2 regions of the Devosia sp. A369 genome follow, and region 1 is predicted to be linked to the other one. Evidence: riboswitches for the same ligand, from Rfam matches in the RefSeq annotation. Region 1 holds a riboswitch; the other holds the start of a gene.
The links. Region 1 has a riboswitch for cobalamin ahead of ACX3OZ_RS04585 (CbtB domain-containing protein). Riboswitches for the same ligand answer to the same signal wherever they lie in the genome.
Positions count from the first base shown of each region.

Region 2: it holds a riboswitch for cobalamin, as region 1 does, so the genes downstream of both, ACX3OZ_RS02185 (ABC transporter ATP-binding protein) here and ACX3OZ_RS04585 (CbtB domain-containing protein) in region 1, are expected to answer to the same signal.

Region 1 is NZ_JBTMWV010000002.1:218,086-225,473, reverse strand. It holds gene cobN (cobaltochelatase subunit CobN) at 1-969, opposite strand, end outside; gene cobW (cobalamin biosynthesis protein CobW) at 991-2,049, opposite strand; gene ACX3OZ_RS04590 (CbtA family protein) at 2,046-2,777, opposite strand; gene ACX3OZ_RS04585 (CbtB domain-containing protein) at 2,800-2,985, opposite strand; cobalamin riboswitch at 3,025-3,265, opposite strand; gene ACX3OZ_RS04580 (DUF2164 domain-containing protein) at 3,422-3,676, shown strand; gene ACX3OZ_RS04575 (DMT family protein) at 3,771-4,127, shown strand; gene ACX3OZ_RS04570 (zinc ABC transporter substrate-binding protein) at 4,259-5,203, opposite strand; gene znuC (zinc ABC transporter ATP-binding protein ZnuC) at 5,390-6,190, shown strand; gene ACX3OZ_RS04560 (metal ABC transporter permease) at 6,180-6,998, shown strand; gene ACX3OZ_RS04555 (Fur family transcriptional regulator) at 6,988-7,388, shown strand, end outside.
Region 2 is NZ_JBTMWV010000001.1:415,940-423,327, forward strand. It holds gene fabF (beta-ketoacyl-ACP synthase II) at 1-1,044, opposite strand, end outside; gene ACX3OZ_RS02170 (NADP-dependent isocitrate dehydrogenase) at 1,226-2,440, shown strand; gene ACX3OZ_RS02175 (FecCD family ABC transporter permease) at 2,497-3,510, opposite strand; gene ACX3OZ_RS02180 (ABC transporter substrate-binding protein) at 3,565-4,506, opposite strand; gene ACX3OZ_RS02185 (ABC transporter ATP-binding protein) at 4,512-5,339, opposite strand; cobalamin riboswitch at 5,450-5,663, opposite strand; gene ACX3OZ_RS02190 (PI-PLC domain-containing protein) at 5,803-6,189, shown strand; gene ACX3OZ_RS02195 (DMT family transporter) at 6,344-7,228, shown strand; gene alaS (alanine--tRNA ligase) at 7,274-7,388, opposite strand, start outside.

The sequences.
Region 1 (7,388 bases):
ACTCAGCCCTTGGATGTCAGCCTGCCATTGCGCTTCCGAGCGGCCGGTCTGAATCAGTTGCAGTACCGGGGCGTCGCTGGTCGAAAACGGATTGGCCTTGGCGTCGAGCCCATCAATGCCCAGCGCAAAGCCGGTGAGGTTGAACACCGCCGCCGGCGGAAAGGCGCTCAGCGCATTCTGCACGAAGCGAACGCAGGCCGCTTCCTTGAGCGAGGAGACCAATAGCGGCACCGGGGCCAGCCCTCGCGCTTCGAGCGCCGCAATGATCGCGGCGATGGTCGCCGTGCCGGCGCCTTCCAGCGCAGCGCGATAGAACAGAATAGGGATATGGGGCGCGTCTGGAACGGTTGGATGCAGCGCGCGCAAGCCAGCTTCGTCGGTCATGCCGAGCGCAGGATGCCAAAGGCCGAAGCGAGCGAAGGGCTGCGGCGTCAGCTCAGTCAGAAAACCACCAGAAAACTGCAAGCTTGCTGCCAGCGGCTGCTGGCTCGCGCCTAGGGTGTTGAACGCCGCCAAAATCGTCTCGGCATTGTCGGGGCCGCCGGCAACGAACAGGGAATGCAGGCGCATCCAGTCGTCAGGATGGACGCTGGAGCGCGCTTGCAGGATCGGATCGGGGTTGGCGTCGCCGGGCAGCAAAACCAGCGGAATCTTGCGGTTGCTGCACAATGCCGTCAGCTCGTCGACGCCATATTGGAAATAGGCCGCGCCGCCGATCAGCCGCAGCACGACCAGTTTGGCATGCGCAACAGTCTGCTCCAGCCATAGATCGACCGACAGATTATTGGACAGGCGCAGCGTGTTGGCGAGGCGCATTTCACCCTCCCCCGCCCGGTCGGCAGCGCCGGCCAGCATGGCCAATTCGCTGTCGGCCGAGGAGGCAAACACCAGCGCGCCGGGGCGCTGGGCGAGGTCGATGGCCTCGCCTTCCTGCTGGATGGCCCCGGCCTGGGCGGAGAGTAAGTGCATGTTGCGTCAGGCCTTTTTATCTCAGGCCGCGACGGCAGCGGCCTGATTGAGGCTGGCCGTGATGGCAGCCCGGTCGAGCGGTTGCTCACCGATCACCACCAGCGCGGTGTCGCGCACTTCGCCGTCTTTCCACGGGCGGTCGAAATAGGCGGTAACGCGCGGGCCGACGGCCTGGATCGCCAGACGGGCAGCGGCGCCGGGAATGGCGGCAAAGCCCTTGAGGCGCAGCACGTCATGCTCGCGGATGGTCTTTTCGATCACCGCCAGCAATTCGTCCTTGCCGCTAACCGATTGCAGGCGAATGGAAAAACTGTCGAAATCGTCATGCTCGTGGGTTTCCCCGCCATGCTCCAGCTCGTGGTGGCTGGGGCGATTGGCAATGTCGTCCTCGCTGCCCATGCCCATGCCGAGCAGCGCCGCGATATCGACATGACCGTTGCGGGCATGCAGCAGGCCGACGCCGGGGCGCAGTTCGGCGCGCAGATTGGCTTCCACCTTGGCCAGCGTTTCCGCATCGACCAGATCGGTCTTGTTGAGGATCACCAGATCGGCGACCGAGAGCTGGTCCTCGAACAATTCGCCCAGCGGGGTTTCGTGGTCGAGCATCTCGTCCTGCCGGCGCAGCACGTCGATGGCGGCTTCGTCGGAGGCGAAACGCCCTTCGGCCAGCGCCGAGGCGTCGGCGACGGTGACGATGCCGTCAATGGTGACCTGGGCCTTGATTTCCGGCCAGTTGAAGGCGCGGATCAGCGGCTGGGGCAAAGCCAGACCAGAGGTTTCGATGACGATGTGATCGAACTTGTCCGGGCGGGCGAGCAGCGCCTGCATGGTGGGAATGAACTCATCGGCCACGGTGCAGCAGATGCAGCCATTGGACAGTTCCACCATATCCTCTTCGCGGCAGGTGTCGTCGCCGCAACCGGCAAGGATGTCCTTGTCGACACCGAGATCACCGAATTCATTGATGATCAGGGCGATGCGCTTGCCCTTGGGGGCGTGGGCCAGCAGGTGGCGGACGAGGGTGGTTTTGCCGGCGCCGAGGAAGCCGGTGATGACGGTGGTGGGGATTTTGGTGGTCATGCGCGGGCTCCAACCAGATTAGTGCTGCGAGCAGCGAAAACATCATTGAGCTTGCCGAACACCGTGGTCAGCACCAGCCAGAACACCAGCGAGGTGCCCAAAGTGATGGCGGCAAATTCGGTGGCGAGATGGGCGGGGACGGCGCTCGGCTCATCGGGACCGACGGGCGCGCCGATGATGTGGGGGATGACGACCAACGCCGCGGCAACGGCAAAAGCCCAGCCGGCGCGGGTCTTGGCCAGCAGCAGGCACGCCGCGCCGGTGGCCAGCGCCGTGCCGGCCCACCAGAGCTGGCGGGGGAAGACTTCAGCGGCGGGCATGCCGGGCAATTCGGGGGCGAGGCCATAGGCCGGCGCCAGCGAGAAGGTGATGAAGCCGGCAATGCCCCAGAGGAAGCCGTTGGCGAAGGTGATCGGGATATTGGCGAACATCGAGACGGCGCCGATGACCAGCGCGAAGCCGGCGGCGGCGAGCACCGTGGCGAGCGTGGTGTAAGCGGTGCGCTCAAAGCCGTCCTGCGGCGCCCATTCCTCCACTGCCTCGGCCTCGGCGGCGGCAGCGTCATGGCTGTGTTCTTCGGTGGCGTCGCCGTGGCTATGGCCGCCGTCGCCCTCGAAGGTTTCGGCATGCAGGATCAGCGGGGTGACGCGGAAATGCTGGATCGCGGCCGTCAATAGGCCAGCGGCCAGCGCTGCGAAAATCGCAGCGGCAAACAAATTGCGGATCATGATTATTCTCTCGTGGTCTGCCTTAGTGGCAGGGGAAACCCATGGCGTGGCGGGTGTCGTGGGCGCCGTTATGCAGGCGGAAATCGCCGGCAAAGCCGGTGCCGACCAGCAGGGTCAGACCAAGCATGAGCGCCAGCGAACCGGCAATGAGACGCTGGGAAATCGAGAGCGACTGGAGGCCAGTCGAGGTAGTGGTCGCAGTATTCATGGCAGCACCCTCCGTGCGCGGAATAGTTATTGGGCGTTGAGCCCGGCTCGCGTGTTGGCAGGTCTCCTGGCTTCGCGGTGGAGATAGTGCCCTCGCCTTCCCGGCTTTCGCCAGTGGCATGAGAGGGCACGCACCGCTTACAGTTGCGGGGGCAGCCACGGTTTTGCGCCCTGATGGGTACGTCGCACCGTGTTCCCTTTTCTAGCCTGCCGCCTTGGGCTTCAGGCTGGGTATCCCTCCGGCTCAACGGCCTTCGGGAACCAACACAGGTCTGGTGTGCCACCAAATGGCGCGAAGTGCAACGTCAGGTCGCCGTTGCTAGGAAAACCGCCGCCGGGTCAAGCCCGCGGGGAACCCCTGCGGGCTGATTTGCCGCCCCAAGGCAGCATCGACTCACACTAGAACCCGATCCAACAGGTCTCAGGAGATTGGACACATGAAGCCCATCAAATTCAGCCGCGAGGAAACCAAGGCCATCGTCGCCGAAATCCAGGATTACTTCCGCAACGATCTCGATCAGGACATCGGGGCGATCCCAGCCGAGATGTTGATGGCCTTCTTTGCCGACAAGATGGGCGCCTATTACTACAATCGCGGCGTCTATGATGCGCAGACCGCATTGAAGGACCGCATGGATTCCCTGCATGACGATCTGTACGGGCTTGAGCAACCCACCAAGCATCGACGCTGACCGGCGCTCTCACCACCGCTAAAAAACGCAGGTTGCCGCTTTCGCGACAATGACACAGCGGGTAGTGAAGAGCAGTCGTCTTTAGGAGGAAGCCTTGGGCTTCAACGTCGCCACCCTGGCGCCCATCGGGCTGCTGCTCGCTTCCAACATCTTCATGACCTTTGCCTGGTATGGCCATCTGAAATGGCCAAGTTCGGCGCTGTGGATAGCGGTGCTGATCAGTTGGGGCATCGCGTTTTTCGAATATTGGCTGGCGGTGCCGGCCAACCGGATCGGCGGCGCGGTCTATTCGCCCTCCGAACTCAAGACCATCCAGGAGGTGATTTCCCTCTCGGTCTTCGCCGTGTTCACGGTGTTCTATTTCGGCGAAAAGCTGACGCTGAACCACGGCGTCGGCTTCGTGCTGATCGGGCTGGGGGCGTTTTTCATCTTCAAGGGGCCGTTGAAGTAGGGGCTGTTGATAGCCACTGCCGTAACCACACTCTCGGTGTCACCCCGGCCTCGAGCCGGGGCCCATCCTGAGATCTCAAGATGGGCCCCGGCTCGAGGCCGGGATGACACCGTGGTGGGAGCTCCGAGGATCTACTTCAAGCAATCCACCATATCAGCCGCCAACCCGCGTAGCAGATTGGGGTAAAGCTCCACCCCGGCGTCCAACGCACTGCCCTCTGGATCGAGCGTGCCCGCCTTGGCGGCGCTGCCTTCGGTGATGGCGGCGATGATGCTGGGCGGGAAATTGGGTTCGGCGAAGACGCAGGTGGCGCCCAGTTCGGCGACCCGGGCCTTGAGTTCATCAATCCGCGCGGCGCCGGGCATCACATCCGGCGTCACAGTGACCGAGCCGGCCAGGGTCAGGCCGAAGCGGGTCTCGAAATATTGATAGGCATCGTGAAACACCACGAAAGGGCGGTCGGCGACCGGCGCCAGCGTGGCGGTGAGTTCGGCTTCGAGGGCGTCGAGGCCGGCGATGGTCGTTGCGGCATTGGCGGCATAGGTGCCGGCATTCTCCGGATCGACCTCTGACAGGGTGGCGGCAATCTGGGTGACCATCAGCGCGGCGTTCTGCGGATCGAGCCAGAAATGCATGTCGCCTTCGCCATGTTCCTCATGCGCCTCATGCTCTGCATGCTCATCTTCGTGGTCGCCATGCTCCTCGTGGCTGTGGGCGTCAAATGCGCCGCCTTCGCGCACCGGCAGCAGGGTGATGCCCGGGGCGTCGGCGAGTTCAACGACCGTTGCGCCGCCGGCAAGGGTGACCAGCGCATCGGCGAGAAACATCTCCATGCCGTGGCCGGTCCAGAACACGATATCGGCGGCCTCGAGCGCGCCGGCGTCGGAGGGCTTGAGGGCGTAGCTATGCGGCGAGGCAGCGCCTTTGACGATCAGCGTCGGCTCACCCACGCCTTCCATCACCGATGATACCAGCGAATGCACCGGCTTGATCGAGGCCACCACGCTGGGCGCGGCCCAGGCGCTGGTGGTGAGCAGGGCCGTGGACAGCAGGGCGAGAGGGGCGAGCAATTGCATCAGCGTGACTTTCGGTCTGGGATGTCGTGATATGTTATGTTATTACGTCTTGCCGCGATGTTATGCTATAACGTATTTAGCGCCGTCAAGACCGGTCAGTGCAGATTTTTCGCGACGACCGGCCACGACGACAGACTGCCACCCCGTCCCTCCCCTTGGGGAGGGTGCGACAGAACCGAGACCGCAATGAGCGCAACAGTGCCGCGAGAAACGCTGATCACGCTGACCAATGCCGGGGTAACCAGTGGCGGGCGAACGCTGGTAAGCGGGGTGGATCTGACCATTGCGCGCGGCGAGATCGTGACGCTGATCGGCCCGAACGGCTCCGGCAAATCCACCACCGCCAAGCTGGCGACCGGCGTGCTCAAGCCCAGCATGGGCACGGTGACGCGCCAACCGGGGCTGCGCATCGGCTATGTGCCGCAGAAGCTGAGCATCGACTGGACGCTGCCGCTAACGGTGGAGCGGCTGATGACGCTGACCGGGCAGCATTCGCCCAGCGCTATCGACGCGGCACTGGAAGCCGTAGGCGCGACGCGGCTGCTCAAGGCGGCCGTGCAGGAGCTGTCGGGCGGGGAATTCCAGCGCGTGCTGTTTGCCAGGGCGATGATCCGCAAGCCCGATCTGCTGGTGCTGGACGAGCCGGTGCAGGGGGTGGATTTTTCCGGCGAGGTGGCGCTGTACGAATTGGTGCGGCAGATCCGCGACACGACGCGGAGCGGGATCTTGATGATTTCGCACGACCTGCATGTGGTGATGGCCGAGACCGACACGGTGATCTGCCTCAATGGCCATGTGTGCTGCCGGGGCACGCCCTCGGCGGTGAAGCGCAGCCCCGAATATCTCAAGCTGTTCGGCGAGCGGGCCGCGGGGTCGCTGGCGATCTACCAGCATCATCACGACCATGAGCATGACGCGGATGGGCATATCCACCACGATCATGACCATGCTCACCACGACCATGCGGAGCATGACCATGTTCGGTGATTATTTCTCCCGCGCGCTGATCGCCGGCGTGGGGCTGGCGCTGGTGGCGGGGCCACTGGGCTGCTTCGTCGTGTGGCGGCGCATGGCCTATTTCGGCGACACCATGGCGCATTCGGCGCTGCTCGGGGTGGCGCTGAGCATCATCCTGTCGATGAATATGACGCTGGGCGTGTTCGCCGTGGCGGCCCTGGTGGCGGGGGCGCTGATCGTGCTGCAACGGCAGGCGACATTGTCGACCGATGCGCTGCTCGGCATTCTCAGCCATTCGACGCTGGCCGTGGGGCTGGTGCTGGTGGGGTTCCTCACCAGCGTACGCATTGATCTGATGGGGTTTCTGTTCGGGGATATTCTGGCCGTCTCGGTGGAGGATATCGCCATTATCTATGGCGGCGGGGTGGCCATTCTCGCCATTCTGATCCTGGCCTGGCGGCCGCTGCTGGCTTCCACCGTCAGCGCCGAACTGGCGGAGGCCGAGGGGCTGCGGCCGGAGGCGAGCCGGATGGTGCTGATGATCCTGATGGCCAGCGTCATCGCCATCGCCATGAAGCTGGTCGGCGTGTTGCTGATCACCGCGCTGTTGATCATCCCGGCCGCAACCGCGCGGCGGCTCAGCAGCACGCCGGAAATGATGGCGGTGGTGGCGGCGGTGCTGGGCGCTATCGCCGTAGTCGGCGGGCTGTTCGGCTCGCGGCAATGGGATACCGCATCGGGGCCGTCCATCGTGGTGATGGCCTTGATGTTATTCCTGGTGTCGTTGACGGTACCAGTGACGCTATTGTTCGGCAGGAGGCAAACCCATGGCACATAGTCACGATGTTCCGAGCGATCTGACGCGCAATCAGGGCCTGGTGCTGGGCGCGCTCACCCATTCGGTGGGGCCGCTGAGCGCCTATGACATTCTCGACCGGCTGCGCGGCGATGGGCTGCGCGCGCCGTTGCAGGTCTATCGGGCGCTGGACAAGCTGGTGGAGCGCGGGCTGGCGCATCGGCTGGAATCGCTCAGCGCCTTCGTCGCCTGTGCCGACGCGGATTGCCACCGCAAGGGGCTGATCGCCTTCGCCATCTGTGACGGTTGCGGCAAGGTGGATGAATTCACCGACGCAGTGATCGAGGAACGGCTGGGCGACTGGGCCAATGCCAAGGGCTTCACCGCCGAGCGCACGACGATGGAAATCCGCGGCAAATGCGCGGCGTGTGG
Region 2 (7,388 bases), on a different contig from region 1:
GGTGGACGACACCGCCAGATCCTTGCCGCGGCCGGGGAAGACGGCGGCGATGCCGGCGATTTCGGCGTTGTCGCCAACTTCGGTGGAGGTGGCGTGAGCATTGACATAGCCGATCTGGCTCTGGTCGACGCCGGCCATGGTCAGCGCATTGCGCATCGCTACCTGCGCACCGGCCCCATCAGGCGAACCGGCGGTCAGATGATAGGCATCGGCCGAGGTGCCATAGCCGGCCAGAACCGCCAGCGGCGTGGCGCCACGGGCATGGGCATGGCTGAGCTTTTCGATGACCAGCACCGCAGCGCCTTCGGACAGCACGAAGCCGTCATGGCCCTTGTCGAACGGGCGCGACGCCTTGTGCGGCGCATCATCATGGCTGGCGGTCAGCGCGCGCGACGCGCCAAACCCACCCAGCGAAATCGGATCGACCGAGCCTTCGGCCCCGCCAACCACCGCGACTTCAGCCTCGCCAGTCATGATCAGGCGCATGCCATCGCCAATGGCCTGGGCCGAAGCCGCGCAGGCGGTCACCGGCGTGCCGATCGGACCCCGGAAACTGTGCAGGATCGACAGCCAGCCGGCGGCCAGATTGGCGAGGAAGGACGGCACGGTGAAGGGCGAGAGCCGGCGCGGCCCCTTGGTCTGGATGATCTCGACGGCGCGCGCCATCACCGGCGAACCGCCGACGCCTGAGCCGATAATGGTGGCGGTGGCCAGTTGATCTTCCAGCGCGGTCGGGTGCCAGTTGGCCTGGTTCAGCGCTTCGGTGGCGGCACCGATGGCATACTGGATGAACAGGTCCATCTTCTTGATCTCTTTGCCGTCGATAAAATCGGCAGGATCAAAGCCATCGGGATTGGACGCCTTGGACGGCACCAGGCCGGCAATGTGGCTGACGAAGTCAGTGGTATCGAAGCGGTCATTCTGGACGATGCCGCTGCGGCCGGCGACGAGGCCGTTCCACAAGGCGGGCACGCCAACGCCGAGCGGGCTAACGGCGCCCATGCCGGTGACGACGATGGGATCGGCGGGATCTGGCTTCAGCATGGTGTTCCTGTGGGGTCGGCGCAAAGGGAGGGACTGCGCCAGAGGTAGGTGCGCCCATCCGCAGCGTCAACTGGCATGACCCCTTGCCGTTTGGTGCCTTTGCGCTTTTGCCCGCCAATGCTATAGGGCTCGGCGAAGCTGGCCAGAGGGCCAATATGCGGAATTCAGGGAGATTTTTCCGATGAGCAAGATCAAAGTCGCCAACCCGGTCGTCGATCTCGACGGCGACGAAATGACCCGGATTATCTGGCAGGCGATCAAGGACAAGCTCATCCATCCCTATCTCGACCTGCCGGTCGAGTATTACGACCTGAGCGTTGAAAGCCGCGACGCCACCAACGACCAGATCACGGTCGATGCTGCCCATGCCATCCAGAAATATGGCGTCGGCATCAAATGCGCCACCATCACCCCCGATGAGCAGCGCGTCGAGGAATTCGGCCTCAAGAAGATGTGGAAGTCGCCCAACGGCACCATCCGCAACATTCTGGGCGGCGTGATCTTCCGCGAACCCATCATCTGCAAGAACGTGCCGCGTCTGGTGCCCGGCTGGACCCAGCCGATCATCGTCGGCCGTCACGCTTTCGGCGACCAGTACCGCGCCACCGACTTCACCTTCCCCGGCAAGGGCACGCTGACGATCAAGTTCACCGGCGAAGATGGCAAGGTCATCGAGCACGAGGTGTACCAGGCGCCGGGCGCTGGCGTGGCCATGGCCATGTACAACCTCGACGATTCGATCCGCGACTTCGCCTATTCGAGCTTCAACTACGGCCTCGCCCGCGGCGTGCCGGTGTATCTCTCCACCAAGAACACCATCCTCAAGGTCTATGACGGCCGCTTCAAGGATATCTTCCAGGAGATCTACGAAGCCGAGTTCAAGGAAAAGTTCGAAGCTGCCAAGATCTGGTACGAGCACCGCCTGATCGACGACATGGTCGCTTCCGCCCTCAAGTGGTCCGGCGGCTACGTCTGGGCCTGCAAGAACTATGACGGCGACGTGCAGTCCGACATCGTGGCGCAGGGTTTTGGCTCGCTCGGCCTGATGACCTCGGTGCTGGCCACGCCCGATGGCAAGATCGTCGAATCCGAAGCCGCCCACGGCACGGTGACCCGTCACTACCGCCAGCATCAGCAGGGCAAGGAAACCTCCACCAACTCGACCGCGTCGATCTTCGCCTGGACGCGTGGCCTCGCCCACCGCGCCAAGCTGGACGACAACGAGGCGCTGGCCAAGTTTGCCCTGACTCTCGAGAAGGTCGTCGTCGACACCATCGAAGAAGGCAAGATGACCAAGGATCTGTCGCTGCTGGTCGGCCCGGATCAGCCGTGGCTGTCGACCATCGGCTTCCTCGACGCCATCGACCTGAACCTGCAGAAGGCCATGTCGGCCTAAGCCCGTCTGGCTGCCGAGAATTTAAAGGCCGGGTCCATGTGACCCGGCCTTTTTGTTTACTCCGCCCCACTCTTGCGCCAGCGCAGCAGGCCGACGAAGAACAGCCCGCCAATGACGCCGGTGAGCACGCCGATGGGCATGTCCTGCGGCGGCATCAGCGTGCGGGCGGCGATGTCGGCGAGGACGAGGAAGATGGCCCCAACCAGCGCCGAGAGCGGCAGCACCCGGCGATAGTCGCCGCCGACGCCCATGCGCACGATATGAGGGATCATCAGCCCGACAAAGGCGATGACGCCCGAGAAGGCCACGGCCGAGCCGGTCAGCAGGGCGCAGACGACAAAGACGATGAGCCGGAAGCGACCTGCCGCCAGGCCCAGCGTGGTGGCGCTTTCATCACCCAGCGTCATGGCATTGAGATCGCGGGCGCGGAACAGCAGATAGCCGCCGCACACTACCAGCGCCGCCAGCGGGAATGGCAATTGCGGCCATTGGGCGAGGCCTAGCCCGCCCAGCATCCAGAATACTACGGTATGGGCAGCGCGCGGGTCGCCGAGGAAGATGAACAGATTCCCCGCCGAGGTGATGATGAAGCTGACGGCGACCCCGGCCAGCACCAGCCGGCCGGCGCTTTGCGACCGGGTGAGATTGGACACGGCCAACACCAGGCCAGTGGCCACTAGCGCCCCGACAAAGGCGAAGAGCGGCACGGTGATCAGCCCGAGGAACATGCCGGTATGCAGCAGCACGATGATCGCCCCGAAGGCCGCGCCGGAGGAAATGCCGAGCAGATGCGGATCGGCCAGCGGATTGCGGGTCACCGATTGCAGCGCCGCACCGACCACGGCCAGACTCGCCCCGACAATGGCGCCGAGCACGATACGCGGCAGGCGCACCTCCCAGACGATATTCTCGCGGCCCGAAGTCCAGTCAGGGACGACGCTGCCCGGCATGATTTTCGAGGCGATGATGCGCCAGACGGTTTCGACGGGAATGGGCACCGCCCCTGCCCCGACCGCCACCGACATGGTGAGGATGAGCAGGAGGACCAGCCCCACGATGAGGGCTGGCATCCAGTGGATCGCCGCATGGCGGCGGCCGGTGACGAGATGGCGGTGCGACACGACCTACTCCCGGAACGCGGTGGCGAGCCGCTTGATGGCCGCGATATTGCGGGGGCCCGGCGTGGCCTCGACATATTCGAGCACCACGAAGCGGTTATTGGCGACCGCAGGAATGGCGGCGAAGGCCGGATTGGACTGCATGAAGGCGATCTTCTGCTCGGCACTCACCTCGCCATAATTGACGATGACGATGACTTCGGGATTGCGCTCGATCACCGGCTCCCAGCCGATCTCGACCCAGTTTGAGGCCACATCAGCCATGATATTGCTACCGCCCGCCGCTTCGATCAGCGCCGTGGGCATGCCATAGCGGCCAGCGGTGAAGGGCTTGTCCTCGCCCGAGTCATAGACGAACACCGATACCGGGGCCGCGAGCGCCGGCAGGCTGGCCTGGAAATCGACCAATTCCTGCTTGTAGCCGGTGACCAGCCCGGCAGCGCGATCGGCAACGTCGAAGATGGTGCCGAGATTGAGCAGGTCGGCGTAGAAATCATCCATCGACGCCTTGGGCTTCTCCATGATGTGGATGCAGCTCTCGGTGAGTTCGTAAACGGCGATACCGAACGGAGCCAAGGTCTCCGGGGTCACTTCGCCGCCGACCCGCATGCCGTAATTCCAGCCGGCGAAGAGGAAGTCGGTATCGGCGCCGAGCAGCACTTCCCGGCTCGGATATTCCGGCGCCAGTTCGGGCAATTCGGCCACGCCCTCGCGCAGGCTGGCGTCCAGCGTCTTCCAGCCGGACACGCCGGTATAGCCGACCATATGGTCGGTGAGGCCGAGCGCCAGCATCATCTCGGTGAGGTTGACGTCGTTGGAAACGGCGCGCTGCGGCGCGGCCTCAAAGGTCACGTCGCGATTGCAGCTTTGCACCGTCACGGGATAGCCGACAGCAAGGGCCGGCGTGCTGGCGGCGGCAAGCGCGGCGAAGGCAAGGACAAGACGCATCAGAGTCACTCCTGGAGCTGGTTGGGAAGGTAGAAGCTGAGCCGCGGCCGGCCGGTGGCCGGGTGGGCGTCGAGCAGGGTTTCGACGGCGAAGGCCGCGCGAATGGTGGATTGGCTGAGCACCTCGGTCGGCGCGCCGATGGCGGCGACTTGGCCGTGGTCGAGCAGCAGCACCCGATCGGCATGCGACGAGGCCAGCGCGAGATCATGCAGCGAGACGATAACGGTGCAGTCCAGCCGGCTCAGCAGCGCGAGCACTTCGAGCTGGTGGCGGATATCGAGGTGATTGGTCGGCTCGTCCAGAATCAGAAGATCAGGCTGTTGCAGTAAGGCACGGGCAATCATCACTCTTTGGCGTTCACCACCCGACAGCGTGGCCAGATCGCGCGGCGCGAGATGCGTCAGTTCCATCAGCGCCAGCACGGCCTCGACGGCTTCATAATCGCCGTGATCGGTGCCCCAACCGCCGCGATGCGGCGACAGGCCCAGCTCGACAATTTCCGCGACGGTCAGGCCAAAATCACTGGCCGGTTCCTGCAGCACGGTGGCGACACGACGCGCCACGCCCTTGGCCGGCAGCGACCAGATGTCGGCACCATCAAGCCGAACGATCCCGCTGCTTGGCCGGTGATAGCGATAGAGGCAGCGCAGCAGGCTCGATTTGCCGGCGCCATTGGGACCGACCAGCGCCAGCATTTCGCCGGCCCCGACCGTCAGCGACAGCGGGCCGATGATGGGCTGGCCATGGACCGCGCCCCAAATGAGATTATCGATGTCGAGACGGGCCGGCTGCTTGCCAGTGAAGCGCTCAGCCGAAATATCGCCGGATGCCATGGGCAACCTCCGCCAAACGGCAAAGGGGCACGGGCGATCCGAGCAGTGGGCAAGCAGCGATTTTGCAGCAACTGGTCATCATCGTCTCCCGCGGCACACCCCGGCCGGGTTGAAAGGAAATGATGACGGCAGGTCTCCTGGCTCGCGGGTCACTGCGGCGCCGGACCTTCCCAGCCTTACGGCCAGTGGTATTCCCGGTGTCGCTATCCGCTCACAGTTGCGGGGGCAGCCACGGTCTTGCGCCCTAATGGGTACGTCGCACCGTGTTCCCTTTTAATCCCATTGCCGGTGAAGGCAGCGGGAACCATCGCGGCCAGTGATGCGGGATTCGCCGGGACGTGGCAAGGTGCCTCAATTCAACCCCAATAGCTGCCAAGGGTGCAGCGGGGCTTTCGAGGGACAGTTTGGATGGGTTGGTTGCGGCGTATTCTGCTGGCTTTGCTGGTGCTGGCAGCGGCGATCTATGTGTTCAACGCCAGTTGGCGCGTCGCCCCGCGCTGCTGACCTGATCGACGGGCTGGCGGTGTGGTCGCGCAAGGGGCTGGTCGATTGTCTGGCGCAATATGTCGGGCTGGGCTGGAGCGGCTATATGCCCCCTGCCTGCCGCGACACCAAGGTGATGGTGCCGCTCAACGCCGCGCCATTCCTCTGGGGCTGGCCCAATCTGTTCCTTGAGCGCATCCGCGATGCCGGCAGCGAGGTGATCCTGCTCGGGCCCTATGCGGCCGGCGATCCCGGCACGGCCGGCATCGACACGCTGGAGCAGCTGGCCCAGCTGCCCGCCAGCTTTGCCGGCTATGTGTGGACCAACCGTATCGAAACCATCGGCCCGGCCTTCGCCGCGCGTTAGTGCCGCTTGCCGCCTATCGTGCCCATCTAGATCAGCGAAATACACCGCCTGAAATATAGTTCAGCCAGAGGCTCCCACCGCGTCGACGGACTCGGAAATGCTTTGTATGGTAGAATGTACTGCCTGAATATTTTCTCTTATTTTGGATGTTGCGATGCCGACCGGCGTCCTGCTCGCCTTTCTGGCCTATGCCATTTTTTCGCTCGCCGACGCTTTGATCAAGGGCATAGGTCCCGGCATTTCGGTGTTCGAAATCGCGTTCTTCACCACATCGTTTTCGATGGTGCCGCTGGTGTTGATCAACCGCCACGAGCGCTGGCGCGAGATGTTTCATCTCAAGCACAAATACCTGTTGCAACTGCGCTGCGTCACCGCCATCTGCGGCACCGCCTGCGTGATGTATGCCTTCACCCACATCCCCTTCGCCGATACCTATGCCATCGCCTTCATGACCCCGATGCTGGTGACCGCCCTGTCGGTTCTGGTGCTCAAGGAGCATGTGCGCCGGCTGCGCTGGGCGCTGCTGCTTGTCGGGTTTCTCGGCGTGCTGCTGGTCATCCGGCCCGGGGTCCGGGCGCTCGAGCTGGGGCATCTGGCGGCGGCGGCCGGGGTCGTATTCGGCTCAATGACCACGATCATCCTGCGCCACATCGCGCCGACCGAGCGGCGGATCAGCATCATGGGAATTTTGGCGCTCTATTCGCTGGTGTTCAATTTCGTGCTGATGCTGCCCAGCTTCGTCTGGCCCAGCTGGGAACAGCTGGCCATCTTCCTGATCATCGGCATGTTTGGCGGCATTGGCGGCATGCTGATCATCCAGGCGACCAAGGTCACCCCGGCCAATCTGATCGCCCCGGTGCAATATAGCCAGCTGATCTGGGCAATCATTCTGGGCGCCGCCTTCTATGGCGAATTCCCCGACTGGGTGGCCGTGGTCGGCATGCTCATCGTGCTGGCGGCGGGGCTGGCGAACGTCCTGACCGACAAGATGAAGATCGTCTGGAAGCCGCGGCTGTTCTTCTTCCGCACCGGGCTTTAGACCCAGAAACGAAAATCCCCGCTTTCGCGGGGATTTTTTTGTTGTCTAGAGCGCGTCGCGCACGGCGGCGATGGCCTCGGCGGCCTTGGAGCCATCCGGTCCGCCGCCCTGGGCCATGTCTGGACGACCGCCGCCGCCCTGCCCACCCAAAGCTGCCGTC